3 regions of the Ruegeria sp. BB7 genome follow, and region 2 is predicted to be linked to each of the others. Evidence: riboswitches for the same ligand, from Rfam matches in the RefSeq annotation. Region 2 holds a riboswitch; each other region holds the start of a gene.
What was found. A riboswitch is a leader RNA that binds a small molecule or an ion and turns the genes downstream of it on or off. The one in region 2 is predicted to bind cobalamin.

Region 1 (4,509 bases), on a different contig from region 2:
CCCGGAGAATTGGGGCATGGCTCCAGTGCTGAAACCGCGTTGCGGATGGGCTGGCCAGTCGTGCTGGTGCTGGATGTGGGCGGTCAGGCGCAATCGGCGGCGGCAACGGCGCTGGGTTTTCGGATGTATAACCCCGATCTGCCGTTTGCCGGTGTAATCCTGAACCGCTGTGCCAGCCCACGTCATGAGCGCCTGACCCGATTGGGGATGGAACGCGAGGGACTGCCGGTTCTGGGCGTTCTTCCCCGTCGAGGAGACTTGACCCTACCCGAGCGGCACCTTGGGCTGATCCAGGCGGTCGAGCATCCCGATCTTGAAACGGCGATTGCCGGATATGCCGCATTTCTGCGAGAGCATGTGGATTTGGAGGCGATCAAGATGGCGGCGTCCTCAGGCCCGCAAGGGCCATCGTCCGCCACGCTGCCGCGCCCCCCAGCCCAGCGGATCGCGCTGGCACGCGACGCGGCGTTTTCATTCACCTATCCTCATTTGCTGGAAGGCTGGCGCGCGGCCGGGGCAGAAATACGGCCATTCTCTCCGTTGGCCAACGAGGCCCCAGATCCGGATGCGGATCTGGTCTGGTTGCCTGGTGGGTATCCTGAGCTGCATGCCGGTACACTGGCCGCTGCGGAAACTTTTCTGGCGGGGCTTCGCAGACATGCGGAAACTAAGCCGGTTCATGGAGAATGTGGGGGGTACATGGCCCTAGGTCAGGGCTTGATCGACAAGGATGGCGCCCGTCATCAGATGGCAGGATTGCTGGGGCTGGTGACTTCGTATGAGAAGCGCAAGTTCAACCTCGGCTACCGCAAGGCGGAATTGCTGGCTCAAATGCCTGGCTACGAGGTCGGCTCGGCCCTGCGCGGGCATGAGTTCCACTATTCCTCGATTGTCGAGCAGCCGGACGCTCCGCTAGCGCGCGTGTTTGACGCAGAAGGCGCCGAGGGCCCGCAGACCGGATCGGTACGCGGTTATGTGACCGGCACATTCTTTCACCTGATCGCGGAGGCCTCGGCATGAGCGGGTTTGTGTCCTTCATCGGTTCTGGCCCTGGCGATCCGGAATTGTTGACGCTGAAAGCTGTCGACCGGATGCAAAAGGCCGACGCGGTGTTGTTTGATGATCTCAGCAGCGGCCCGATCCTAAGCCATGCGCGCGAGGATGCCGATTTGGTTGGCGTCGGCAAACGCGCCGGGCGGCCCTCTCCCAAGCAGGACCATGTCAGCCGGTTGCTGGTGGAGTATGCGCAGACCGGTCAGCATGTCGTACGTTTGAAATCCGGCGATGGCGGGATGTTCGGTCGTTTGGAAGAGGAATTGCTTGCCTTGCGTGAAGCCGGGATCGAATACGAAATCATCCCCGGCATTCCATCGGCGGTCGCAGCGGCGGCGGCGGCGGGTATTCCTTTGACCCGCCGGCTGACCGCGCGGCGGGTACAATTCGTCACCGGCCACGACGTTAGCGGCAAGTTGCCCGAAGACCTGAACCTGCCCGCTCTGGCCGATCCTGATGCGACGACTGTGGTATTCATGGGCAAGCGGACGTTTCCTTTATTGGTCAAAACCCTGCACAAACACGGGTTGCCTTTGGACACGCCTGCGATGATGGCCGAATCCGTTTCAACACCAGATCAGAAGCTGCACCGTGCAACCGTCGGAGCACTGTCTGAACAACTGAGCACTGAGATTGGCACAGCCCCGGCCCTGATCCTATATGGCCCATTGGCAGAATTTGACGATGTTTGACCTGACCCTGATAGGTATCGGCACTGGCAACCCGGACCACGTGACCTTGCAGGGTGCGCAGGCCATCCGCGATGCGGATCTGATCCTGATCCCCCGCAAAGGTGAGAATAAGGCCGATCTGGCTGGGTTGCGCGAAGAAATCATCGCGACCGTTACCGACACGCCGCCGCAGATTGCCTATTTCGATATTCCCAAGCGCCGGTCGGATGATGGCTATCTGCGAGGTGTCGATGACTGGCACGATGCGATCGCTTTGCGCTGGCAGGAGGCGATCTCGGCCAATCCCGACGTTCGCCATGTGGCGCTTCTGATTTGGGGCGATCCGTCGCTGTACGACAGCTCTCTGCGAATCGCATCACGGTTGACCCCACAACCGGAAACTCGGGTCGTTCCCGGAATCACCGCGCTGCAGGCTCTGACCGCGGCCCATGCGATTCCGATCAACGATTTGGGTGCGCCCTATGTGGTTACCACTGGACGGCGTATCCGCGATGAAGGATGGCCCGTAAATGCCTCAAAAGTTGCGGTTATGTTGGATGGCGAATGTTCGTTCCAATCCTTGGAGATGGCCGAATATGACATCTGGTGGGGCGCTTACGTCGGTATGAAAGAGGAAATCCTGATCTCGGGGCCTCTGACAGGCGTGGCACAGCAGATTCTAGACACGCGCGCCAGCGCGCGCGCCGATCATGGCTGGATCATGGATATCTATTTATTGAAAAAGCGCGTGAACTGACGAAATAGGTCGCAAATGACGATTGCGCCGCAACCATCAAAACGTCTAAATGAAGGTGTCTGGTCCCGCCGGAGGCATCCGGAAGCTAAGAGGGAATTTGGTGCGACCAATGCGTTGGTCAAAACCAAAGCCGCCCCCGCGACTGTAAGCGGTGAGCCCTGTTCAACCAGCCACTCCTGTTTTTCAGGGGGAAGGCGAACAGAGGCATCGACCCGCAAGCCAGGAGACCTGCCAGGCATGTAATTGAAACACCGGCCGTCGGGTGCGGCGGCAAAGGAGAACTAAAGATGGCAACACTAACAAAAACAGCATCCGCCGCGCGCACAGGTTTTGTACCGGTCATGTTCGCAGTGGTTCTGGGTCTGGGCATCGTCACACTGACCGGTCACGTTCAGGCCGCAGCACTGCACGATGCTGCGCATGACGTCCGTCACGCGACCGGCTTCCCCTGCCACTAAGACCATGTTCAGTCGTATACTGACCAGCGCGTTGTTCGCTGGTGCTGCAGCGGGGCTGATAGCCGCCTTGCTGCAGTTGGTCTTTGTGCAACCCGTTTTGCTGCACGCTGAACTGTACGAATCTGGTGAGCTGGTGCATTTCGGAGCCGAGGCCGTTTCAGCGCATCCGGAATTGCCGGGCATGTTCTCCGAACTGACCCGTGACGCGCTCAGCGTTATCTTCACCATGCTGACTTATACCGGTTACGCGCTGATGATGGTTGCCCTGATGTCGGTGGCTGAAGGCAATGGCCACAAGATTGATGGCCGTACCGGCGTTCTGTGGGGTCTGGCGGGCTTTGTCGCTTTCCACCTTGCACCAGGGTTTACCCTGGCGCCCGAAGTGCCCGGTGTGGCAGCAGCTGACGTTTACGCACGTCAGGTCTGGTGGTTTGCGACAGTTGGCGCAGCGATCGTAGCGATGTGGTTGATCGCCTTTGGCAGCAACCTGATCAGCTATGTCGTCGCGGCCGCCCTATTGCTGGCACCGCACCTGATCGGCGCGCCTGAACCCGATGTGTTCACTGGCCCTGTCCCGACCGAGATTGGCGCCCTGTTCGCAGCCCGTGCCTTTGGCATCGGTCTGGTGGCCTGGGTTCTGGTTGGCGCTTTCGCCGGTTATTTCTGGCAAAGCGAAGGCAAGCGCATCGACGCGACGGCCTGATCGTTTCATCCGTTGCGCGCCGGGTTCCGCCCGGCGCGTTTCTTTTTACCTGTTAGGAAAGAAAATGGCTCGCTCACTTGCCCTATTTGCAATCGGTCTGGTGTTCGGCGGTGGCGCAGGATTCGTGCTGGCCGCAGCCAACGGCGTCACGTTTGACGGCCACGACCACGGCGACCCCGCACATCACGGCGGTGCTCATGCCGAGGCGATGGCACATGACCACTCAACTGCCGTGAACCTGCCCGCAGGCCCGGACGCGCCCGGACTGGAAATTGCGCTGACCCAAGATCCGATGGCCGGGTGGAATCTGCACGTCCTGCCGCAAAACTTCCGGTTCTCACCGGAAAACGCTTCTGCCGCCGACAAGGAGGGCGAAGGTCACGCGCATGTCTATGTAAATGGCGAGAAACTAGCCCGTCTCTATGGCAACTGGATGCACATCCCTGATTTGCCTAAGGGTGAGGTCAAGGTCTCGGTCTCACTGAACGCCAACAGCCACAGCCCGCTGACAGTCGACGATGTTCCGGTCAGTGCTGCAATCACCGTTCAGGTCGATTAAAGCGCCGGTATACGCGCACGCAAACACATCCGAAGCCGCCCGCAAGGACGGGCGTCTTCGATCCAACCAGCGGGGCTATCCAGATAGGTTTTACAGGTTGCGGCGATGTCCTCGGCATCCGCAACGACATTGATCCCTGAAAACACATACGAAGCCCGGCCAACAGATTGCAGCGCCAGCGCGGTCGGTTCGGTGCAGCCGCTGAAACAGGCGTGATCCGAGACCTCAACACGATCTTCCAATCCGGCACGAGACAGAGCTGCGCCCACGGCCTGGTGCTCGGCCGCGCGGTCGCGCTGGCCTGAACA
Region 2 (4,509 bases):
CCAGAAGATCCCCTGTAACCGTGATGACAAACACCGCTCCGGCAGCCGCCCCCGAGGACAAGCCGAATAGAAACGGATCGGCCAGATCATTGCGTGTCGTGGTTTGTAGAACGACGCCAACTATACCCAATCCGGCACCAATCACCGCAGCAAACAAAGCACGCGGCAAGCGCAGGTCAAAGACGATCCGATGCGCGGGGGCCATTTCTCCGTCGACCAGACCAGTGCCCAAAAGGACAGCGTCGAATGCATCCACGGTAGGAATTGGAGTTGTACCGTACACGGTTGAAATCAGCAAAAGGGCGGCCAGACCGACCGCCCTCAACATGAGTAAGAGGCCAAATCGGCCCATATCAGTTGACGCCCGGATGCATGGCCTGAGCCATTTTCGAGATCGCTTCGATATTGGCCGGCCCCGGTGTCAGCTCTTCGTAGCGCAAACCGATCCAGCGCTCGTTTTTCACGGCGTCGGTCAGGGACATAACCGGGTGTTCCTGAAGGAACTTGAAGGTATCGGCCGCCCCATTACCGGTCTGATAGTCCAAAAGCACCAGGAATTCCGGGTTTGATGCAGCCACGGATTCCCACGACGTGCGGCCCCAGCTGGTTTCCATGTCATGAGTTACGTTTTCGCCGCCAGCTGCTGTAATCATCGCGTCGGGAATAGCGAACTTACCAGCGGTGAAGGGCGCATCTGCGGGACCATCCAGCAAGAAGACACGTGGTTTCGGCAATTCCGCGGTTTGGGCCTCAATGGCTGCCAGTTCGTCTTTCCAGCCGCTCACCAATTCCTCGGCCTTGTCTTCGACATGCATCACCTTGCCCAGACGCAGAACGTCGTCGAACAACAGGTCCATGCTGGCCTCGGGGCGGTCCTTATCCAGATGCACGCAGCTTTCCGTCAGGATCATGGTTTTGATGCCAAAGGGTTCCAGCGTGTCCGGGGTGACGTCACCACCCGGCTTCATGCCATAGTACCAACCGGCGAAAAACAAGTCTGGCGCAACCGCGACAAGGTTTTCAACCGTCGGGTATTTTGGCGCAAGCTCGGGGATGTCACCGCGAAGCGTATCAAACTCAGGGCTGGTCTTGTACCAACCTGTGATGCCGGTCAGACCGACAATCTTGTCCTGCAAACCCAAAGCAAAAGCCATATCGGTCATGTTCATGTCATGCACAACCAGACGCTCGGGCTGGGTTTCGAACACCAGCGGCTCGCCGCAATTATCGACTGTTACTTCATTTGCAGATGCGCCGCCTGCAATGGCAGTGGCAAGTGCCACGGACCAGATGTGCTTCATTTTGAGGAGGTTCCTTTGTCTAGTTTGAAACAGTTGTTTTTCGGATATCCAGCGCCGGGATAACACGGCCTTCGTGGTGGAAGCTTAGGTAGTCGACACCGAAAGTCTCACGTACATGTTCGGGCGTCAGAACCTCGTCCACAGGGCCAAAACTGGTAAGCCGGGATGACTTCATCAACGCCACATGAGTAGCGAATTCAGGGATCATGACCAAATCGTGGACGATCATCACCACGGTGATCCCCAACTCGGCAACCAGAGACAGCATCCGTCCCTTGGCATCCGGGTCCAGATGGTTGGTCGGCTCGTCCAAAAACAGCAATGAGGGGTTCTGCGCCAAGGCACGCGCAATATGCGCCCGCTGACGCTCACCCCCAGACAGGACAGCCATTTTTTTATCCGCAAGAGCGCCCAGACCGGTCAGCCGCAAAATTCTCGACAATTCCGTAGCATGTTCATCGGTCGAGCGATCGGATCGAATCGGAATTTGACCAAGAGCAACGTAGTCCCGCAATGCCAACCTTCCGTCCGGGTATTCCTGCTGGCTGACGACTGCGATTTTTCGTGCGCGTTCAACTGCCGACATCTGCCGAAGACTGCGCCCTTTGACCAGAACATCCCCCAGCGCCAGATCCACTGCGCCGCACAAAAGGTTCAGAAGCGTAGTCTTACCAGCACCGTTTGGCCCGGCGATGGCCAGAATGGCCCCCTCATCTAACTCAAAAGATGCCTGCTGCAGCAAGGCGTCACCATTGAGGGCATGATATGCAAGATCCCGGGCAACCAAGAAGGATGAGGAATTCATCGACACTCCCCTAACTCAAGCCGCGGCAGCCGAGACAACGTCTTTTCGAATAACTGTGGTGGCCTGTCTGTTGCGCTGGTCCACCCATCTTCGCTGAGGCGAAATTGCCCGGCGAATTCAGCCAAAGCTTTGATGTCCTGTTCCGTTTCAATGTCACCGAACAGATATTGCGCCTTTCCTGATGCCTGAAACCCAACAGTCGTTGGGTGTGCACAACCCGCCATGCACGCGATTTTGCGCAGTGCAAAACCCGAAGGCAGCTTCGCAGCCAATGCCTGGCACAATGCGTCTGCGTTGTCTTCGCCTTTGCAGGTCGAACAAATCAGCAGGAAATGATCAGGTGTATCCAACATTACCCACTCCACTTGTTGCCAAGCGCAAGCAGAAGGTGCCGATCATGTAAACACGCATGAAACGTGCCATCAAAGCCTCCTTCCAGGACGCCCCGCCCCGGGTTGGTTAAAACACTTGATGGCAGGTCTCCTGACTTGCGGGTCGATGCTTGGCCGTCCTTCCCGACCTTCTGGGTCAGTGGGTATTTGGCGTCGCTCACCGCTTACAGTTGCGGGGGCAGTCACGGACTTGGTGCCAGTCGGCCAACCTCACCGTATTCCCTTTTCACCCCGCTTTAGCACCCGCGGGGACCATCTGGGGAACGAGTGCCCGAGAACTGGAGTTGGGTCAAATGGTTTTTCCAGACTGCAATCAGTTTCTGTGCCGGTTAAACGCAATGGTCGTTCTCACGTCCCACAATCATCAACACTATACATCCGGTTCTTCTCTCAGTATGGACAGCGCTTCGACGTTGATCCGTCTGTTGGACGCTCTGAGGGTGGCCGCAGCACCCAAAAGAGCCGAACCATGAAACAGACAATTTCAGATGCCCTTTCGCGCAAAGGGTATACCACACTGACTCCAGTCCAAGAGGCCGTATCAGACCCAGAACTTAAGGGCCGGGACTTGCTGGTCTCGGCTCAGACCGGATCAGGCAAGACTATAGGTTTCGGTCTGGCCATCGCATCCACAATTTTGGGCGAGGCAGAAGTATTTGACACCAGCGGGGCGCCCTTGGCGCTGGTTATCGCCCCAACACGCGAGCTTGCTATGCAGGTCAAGCGAGAGCTTGGTTGGCTTTACGCAGATGCAGGTGCCTTCATTACTTCCTGTGTCGGCGGCATGGATATGCGCGATGAACGCCGTGCACTGGCCCGTGGTGCGCATATCGTTGTAGCGACACCGGGGCGCCTGCGCGATCACATCATGCGCGGCTCGATCGACCTGACAGCGGTGCGTGCGGTGGTGCTGGACGAGGCCGACGAAATGCTCGACCTTGGGTTCCGTGAGGATCTGGAGTTCATCCTCGAAGAAACACCGACGGACCGGCAGACCCTGCTGTTTTCAGCCACAGTCCCACGCGCCATTGCAAATCTTGCCACCCGGTACCAGCAGAATGCTGAACGTGTCAGCACCGTCAGTGAACGGACCCAGCACGCCGACATCGAATACCGGGCAATGAAAGTGGCCCCTCGTGATGGGGAAAACGCGATCATCAATGTCTTGCGGTACTACGAGGCCCCAAACGCCATCGTGTTTTGCAACACCCGCGCCATGGTGGGTCGCTTGACGGCCCGGTTGTCAAACCGTGGATTTTCGGTTGTAGCCCTCTCAGGAGAGCTGACGCAAAGCGAGCGTTCGAATGCCCTGCAAGCGATGCGCGACGGGCGCGCCCGGGTCTGTGTCGCAACAGATGTCGCGGCACGAGGGATTGATCTGCCGAATTTGGATCTTGTGATCCATGCTGAACTGCCCAACAGCCATGAAACCCTTCTGCACCGATCTGGTCGGACCGGACGTGCCGGGCGCAAAGGTGTCAGCACTCTGATCGTTGCTCCGAGTTCGGTCAAAAAAGCCGAACGGCTTTTGAAATTCGCCAAACTTACCGCCCAATGGGGCGCGGCACCGTCGGCTGACGAAGTCAATGCACAGGATTTGGCGCGGATGTTCGGTTCTGATGACTGGGAGGCAGACATTGCCGACAGCGAGCGCGCGTCGGTGGATGAACTGGTGGCGAAGTTCACGCCAGAGCAACTTGCTGCCGCATATGTCCGGCAATACAAAGGCCAACATTCCGCGCCCGAAGAGTTGAGCGACGTGGCTACAGCTGCGCCAAGGTCACAGGCAGATTTTGGGCCGAGCGTGTGGTTCTCATTGTCTGAGGGGCGCAATCAAAATGCGTCTCCACGTTATCTTCTGCCAATGGTGTGTAAGGCCGGGAATATCACCAAGGCCGATATTGGCGCGATCCGCATCGCAGAGGACGTGACCTACATAGAAATACGTGAAAGCAGCGTACCCGGTTTCTTGAAGGCCATCGGACCAGATATGAAGGTCGAACGCACGAAA
Region 3 (4,509 bases), on a different contig from region 2:
ATAGGTATCGACAGACAGCGGATGCTTCAGCGCCGTCAGGTTGGCCAGCCGCAGTGTCGGCATCCGCCCCTCAGGGTCGCCACCACGATGCCAGCCCGCTGCGAAAGCTCCGAGGTCACTGTCGGAAAAGGACAACACCACCAGATCCGCCGGGCTCTGGCCCAGATCGGTCGGGGTCTCGGTTTCTTCTAACCCGTGGCTTTCGCGGAAGACGACGTGCATGGTTTACTCGGCAGCTTCGGTCACACCCACAAGGATATCGCGGATTGCGGCCTCTTTGATGTCGTCATGCTCGGCAATGACCACCAGACGCGAGCGACGCTCTTCGCCGGGTTCCCATGGGCGGTCGTACTGGTGGCGCACGCGGGCACCGACGGCCTGCACCAGCAGGCGCATGGGTTTGCCCTGAACGGCGGCGTAGCCTTTGACGCGCAGGATGTTCAACTCCTTGGCCAGACGTTCAATCTTGGCAACCAGATCGGCAGGGTCGGACTGTTCGGGAAGTTCGACGATAATGCTTTCGAAATCGTCATGCTCGTGGTCGTGGTGGCCGTCATGATGCGAGGGACGCGCCTCCATGTCATCCTCGGCAGCGGCCTCCAGACCCAGCACGACGCGCACGTCCACGACGCCCTCGGCCACTTCAACCACGGGCAGCGGGCGCGGGGCTTCGGCGGCGATGACTTCCTTAGCTTTGGCAACGCCTTCGGGACCGGCCAGATCTGGCTTGGTCAGCAGGATAATGTCGGCACAGGAGATCTGATCCTCGAACACTTCGGACAGAGGCGTTTCATGGTCGATCGAGTCATCGGCCAGGCGCTGGGCGTCTACGGCCTCGACATTCGGGGCGAAGCGACCGGCGGCGACGGCCTCGGCATCGGCCAAAGCGATCACACCATCCACGGTGATCTTGGACCGGATATCGGGCCAGTCGAACGCCTTCAGCAGCGGTTTTGGCAGGGCCAGACCTGACGTTTCGATCAGGATGTGATCGGGGCGCGGCTCCAGCGCCATCAGGGCTTCGATTGTTGGGATGAAATCATCGGCCACGGTGCAGCAGATGCAGCCGTTTGCCAGTTCCATGATGTTCTCAGCCGGGCAATCCGGAATTGCACAGGATTTCAGGATATCGCCATCTACGCCTACATCGCCGAACTCGTTGACCACAACGGCCAGACGCTTGCCTTGAGGGTTCTGCATCAGGTGTTTGACCAGCGTGGTCTTGCCCGAGCCCAAAAAGCCGGTGATCACAGTAACGGGGAGTTTTTCCAGATTGCTCATTTCGGGGCTCCAATCGGGGGAATGCGCGAGGCGCAGTTTTTGCGGAAATGCTCGGGACGCTCACGCCATTTGACCAAGCCGTCCTCGGTGGCCAGATACTTGGTCGCTCCGTCGACGATGACGTCAACGTGGTCGGTTTCGTTCAGGTTCTCATAGACAAAGGTCCAGCGGTCTGCCCCGCCGCGCAACACGATGGAACAGCCCTGATCGCAGTTCGACAGGCACTCGACCGGTTTCAGCGTGATGCCCTCGGGCAAGTCCGCCCGTTCCAGGGCTTTATGCAACAATGTGCCGGGGCGCTGGTCGTCATCCTCGACGGGCAGGCCACGGCGGCACGTGGTGCAGACCAGCAATTCGACTGGTGCAGTATCGGTCACGTCTCTCATCCCCCCAAATCCTCTTCGCGGGGGACGGGGTTTCATGCGGGCCACGTCTGCACATGGGCCCGACACCGGATCACCCCGTCCGGTTTCAACTTCGGGCGCTGGCAGGTCTCCCGGCTTGCGGATATAGGGGCGTAAGCCCCGGCAGATGTCCCGCCTTCCCGGCCTTGTTGGCCAGTGGCTTTGGGCACCCTCTCCGGTCACGGTCGCGGGGGCGGCTGCGTTTGGCGGATGATCCGTTGACGCATTCCCTTTTCATCCATCCAAAGATGGACACCAGCGCGTCGGACATGCGGCACGGGCAGGGGGGTTGTCAAGCACGAGGTATGGGTTGCTCTTGCTCAGGTCAGAAAAGCGACCAGCCTATGTCAATCAGCGGCATCCAGCGCAATCCGATCCCGCAGCCACGCGCAAAACAGCCCCGCGGCCGCTGTCGGCTGGGCAGCTCCCTGCGCGCTGATCAGATAATGTGACTGAGCAAAGGGAATCGCAGGGCCTGTAATTTCAAGCGGTGCACCCTGCCGGATCGCGTTTCGCGCAAACCGTTCCAGAATCGTCGCATAGCCAGCGCCGGCCATGACAAGCTGCAGCGCAGCCACCGAAGTGTCCACCGAATGCTGAGGCGCTTGATCCGGGGGTGCGATGTTATTGGCCTGAAAATAGCGGGCCCAGTTGTCTTCGTATCCAAGGATATGAATCAGAGGGCCCTTTTGCAGGTTGTTACACGTCGGCAAGCCGCCCCCAGCCCGGCTCACCGGCACCAATTTTTCTTCGGTCAGTTTCTCGGAGATCACCCCAGGCCAATCGCCATAACCAAGCCGAATTTCTACATCCACATCTCCGGGCGCGATGCTGTCATTCCAGATGTGTGAGACCAGTCGCACAGGGATTTCCGGGTGCCGCACGGTAAAGTCAGGCAGTTCTGCAGCTATCCAATACGTTGCAGTTGATATCGCCGCGCGGATTGTCAGGGTCTGCCGTGAGGCAGGGCCAAACAGACTGTTGGTGGACAGCGCGATATCTGCCAGAGAGCGCCGGACCGTCAGCGAATAGGACTGTCCAAGTTCGGTTAGTTCCAACCTCCGCGCGTTCCGGGTGAATAGTTTTTGCCCCAGTTCGGCCTCAAGCGAGCGGATGTGTAATGAAACAGCCGTCTGCGTCAGGCCAAGTTCCCTCGCTGTGGTGGTAAAATTCAGATGCCGTGCTGCGGATTCAAAGCTGCGCAACCATGTGGGATTTGGCAGGCGATCCATTTAGCACCAAAATTATTTGACCATATATTGGCATATTAATCATTTTTGTTTCTAGCGGGCAACATAGATACTTGGCCCAAATACGACCGTCAGGAGGTAAACATGAAAGTTGGATTTATCGGTTTGGGGAATGTCGGCGGTAAACTGTCAGGATCGCTTTTGCGCAACGGAATTGACCTGACGGTCCATGACCTCAACCCCGATCTGGTGGCCGAATTCGTGGCCAAAGGTGCCAAAGCAGCCGAAAACTCTGCGCAAATGATGCGGGATTGCGATGCCGTCATTACCTGCTTGCCATCACCCGCCGCCTCTGACGCGGTCATGCAAGAGATGCTGTCCGAAGTCGGACCGGGCAAAATCTGGATGGAGATGTCAACCACCGATGAGGCCGAAGCCAAGCGACTGGGGACCATGGTAATCGAACGCGGAGGCGCTGCGGTCGATTGCCCCGTGTCCGGCGGTTGCCACCGTGCAGCAACCGGCAACATCTCGATCTTCGCCGGATGTGATCGTGCGACGTTCGAGCAAATCCTGCCCTTCCTCACCACCATGGGTCGGCGTGTGCTGCACACGGGCGAATTAGGCTCGGCCTCGGTTCTCAAGGTGCTGACCAACTATCTTGCCACCGCAAACCTGATCACCTGCGCCGAGGCGTTGGTAACAGCCAAGGCCGCAGGCATGGACCTCAATACCACATATGAGGCGATCAAGATTTCTTCGGGAACCTCGTTTGTTCACGAAACCGAAAGCCAAGTTATTTTGAACGGGTCGCGTGATATTTCGTTCACGATGGATCTGGTGAAAAAGGACATTGGCCTGTTTCAGGACGTCGCCGACCGCGCTGGGGTGCCGTTGGAGATAAATCCGGTGATGATCCAAATCTTCGAAGACGGCATTGCCCGGTTCGGTGAACGCGAGCTTTCCCCTAACATTATCAGGCGGTTGGAAGAGGCAACGGGGCTGGATATCACGGCGCCGGGTTTTCCACCAGAGATGTTGGATGATGAGCCTGAGGAACCGGGATATGAGGTTGTTCCACAGGGGCGTGGAGTCGAATAACAGAGGATACACTAAATAATATGGGCGGTATGTGATGTTGTAGGAGTGGAGGCGAGTACCTGTTTTGAAGTCGAACTGGTGCAGAAAAATTCTCTTTTCATATCAATATTTAAGGGTGATCTTCCGCCCTGATGCCATTCAAAATGTTGCGGGATTTGTTGCGGTTTTTTTCACTCAGAGGGAATGTCTGGGAGGGTTAACTCGCCAACCTCCTCCAACAAAACCTTTCGGCAGTTCTTTGCAAAAACACTGTCTTCATTTTCAGCTAGGTACTTTGCAGCTTTGAATAGCTCCAACGTGCTCATCAGCGCTGTACCGTTTTGTTTCGCAGCAGCTATGCATTTCGTCGTAAACTGTTCAGTTCTTTCATTAGGGGCAGTTAATCTAAAACTGTTGCCAAATAGGACGCCCTTTGCTGGGTGTTTGATTTCATCGCGCTCCAAGTCTTCGAGAATGTTCATTTGAAGTTGACGCAGTTTGCCAACGTTTATGGCTTTGTTGTCTTTTCCTTCTGCCTCACCCAGGAGCCTTCC

Region 1: linked by a shared signal. The riboswitch ahead of ACR0D7_RS15990 (CbtB domain-containing protein) and the one ahead of ACR0D7_RS17510 (DUF1636 family protein) in region 2 are both predicted to bind cobalamin.
Region 3: linked by a shared signal. The riboswitch ahead of ACR0D7_RS16060 (DUF1636 family protein) and the one ahead of ACR0D7_RS17510 (DUF1636 family protein) in region 2 are both predicted to bind cobalamin.

Annotation. Positions count from the first base shown of each region.
Region 1 is NZ_JBQFUV010000012.1:69,679-74,187, reverse strand. It holds gene ACR0D7_RS16005 (cobyrinic acid a,c-diamide synthase CobB) at 1-1,020, shown strand, start outside; gene cobA (uroporphyrinogen-III C-methyltransferase) at 1,017-1,745, shown strand; gene cobF (precorrin-6A synthase (deacetylating)) at 1,738-2,481, shown strand; cobalamin riboswitch at 2,525-2,731, shown strand; gene ACR0D7_RS15990 (CbtB domain-containing protein) at 2,769-2,939, shown strand; gene ACR0D7_RS15985 (CbtA family protein) at 2,944-3,642, shown strand; gene ACR0D7_RS15980 (hypothetical protein) at 3,707-4,201, shown strand; gene ACR0D7_RS15975 (DUF1636 family protein) at 4,198-4,509, opposite strand, start outside.
Region 2 is NZ_JBQFUV010000017.1:22,880-27,388, forward strand. It holds gene ACR0D7_RS17495 (FecCD family ABC transporter permease) at 1-328, opposite strand, end outside; gene ACR0D7_RS17500 (ABC transporter substrate-binding protein) at 354-1,301, opposite strand; gene ACR0D7_RS17505 (ABC transporter ATP-binding protein) at 1,321-2,106, opposite strand; gene ACR0D7_RS17510 (DUF1636 family protein) at 2,103-2,459, opposite strand; cobalamin riboswitch at 2,563-2,770, opposite strand; gene ACR0D7_RS17515 (DEAD/DEAH box helicase) at 2,968-4,509, shown strand, end outside.
Region 3 is NZ_JBQFUV010000012.1:83,852-88,360, forward strand. It holds gene cobN (cobaltochelatase subunit CobN) at 1-222, opposite strand, end outside; gene cobW (cobalamin biosynthesis protein CobW) at 226-1,281, opposite strand; gene ACR0D7_RS16060 (DUF1636 family protein) at 1,278-1,667, opposite strand; cobalamin riboswitch at 1,751-1,960, opposite strand; gene ACR0D7_RS16065 (LysR substrate-binding domain-containing protein) at 2,033-2,917, opposite strand; gene ACR0D7_RS16070 (NAD(P)-dependent oxidoreductase) at 3,020-3,976, shown strand; gene ACR0D7_RS16075 (hypothetical protein) at 4,147-4,509, opposite strand, start outside.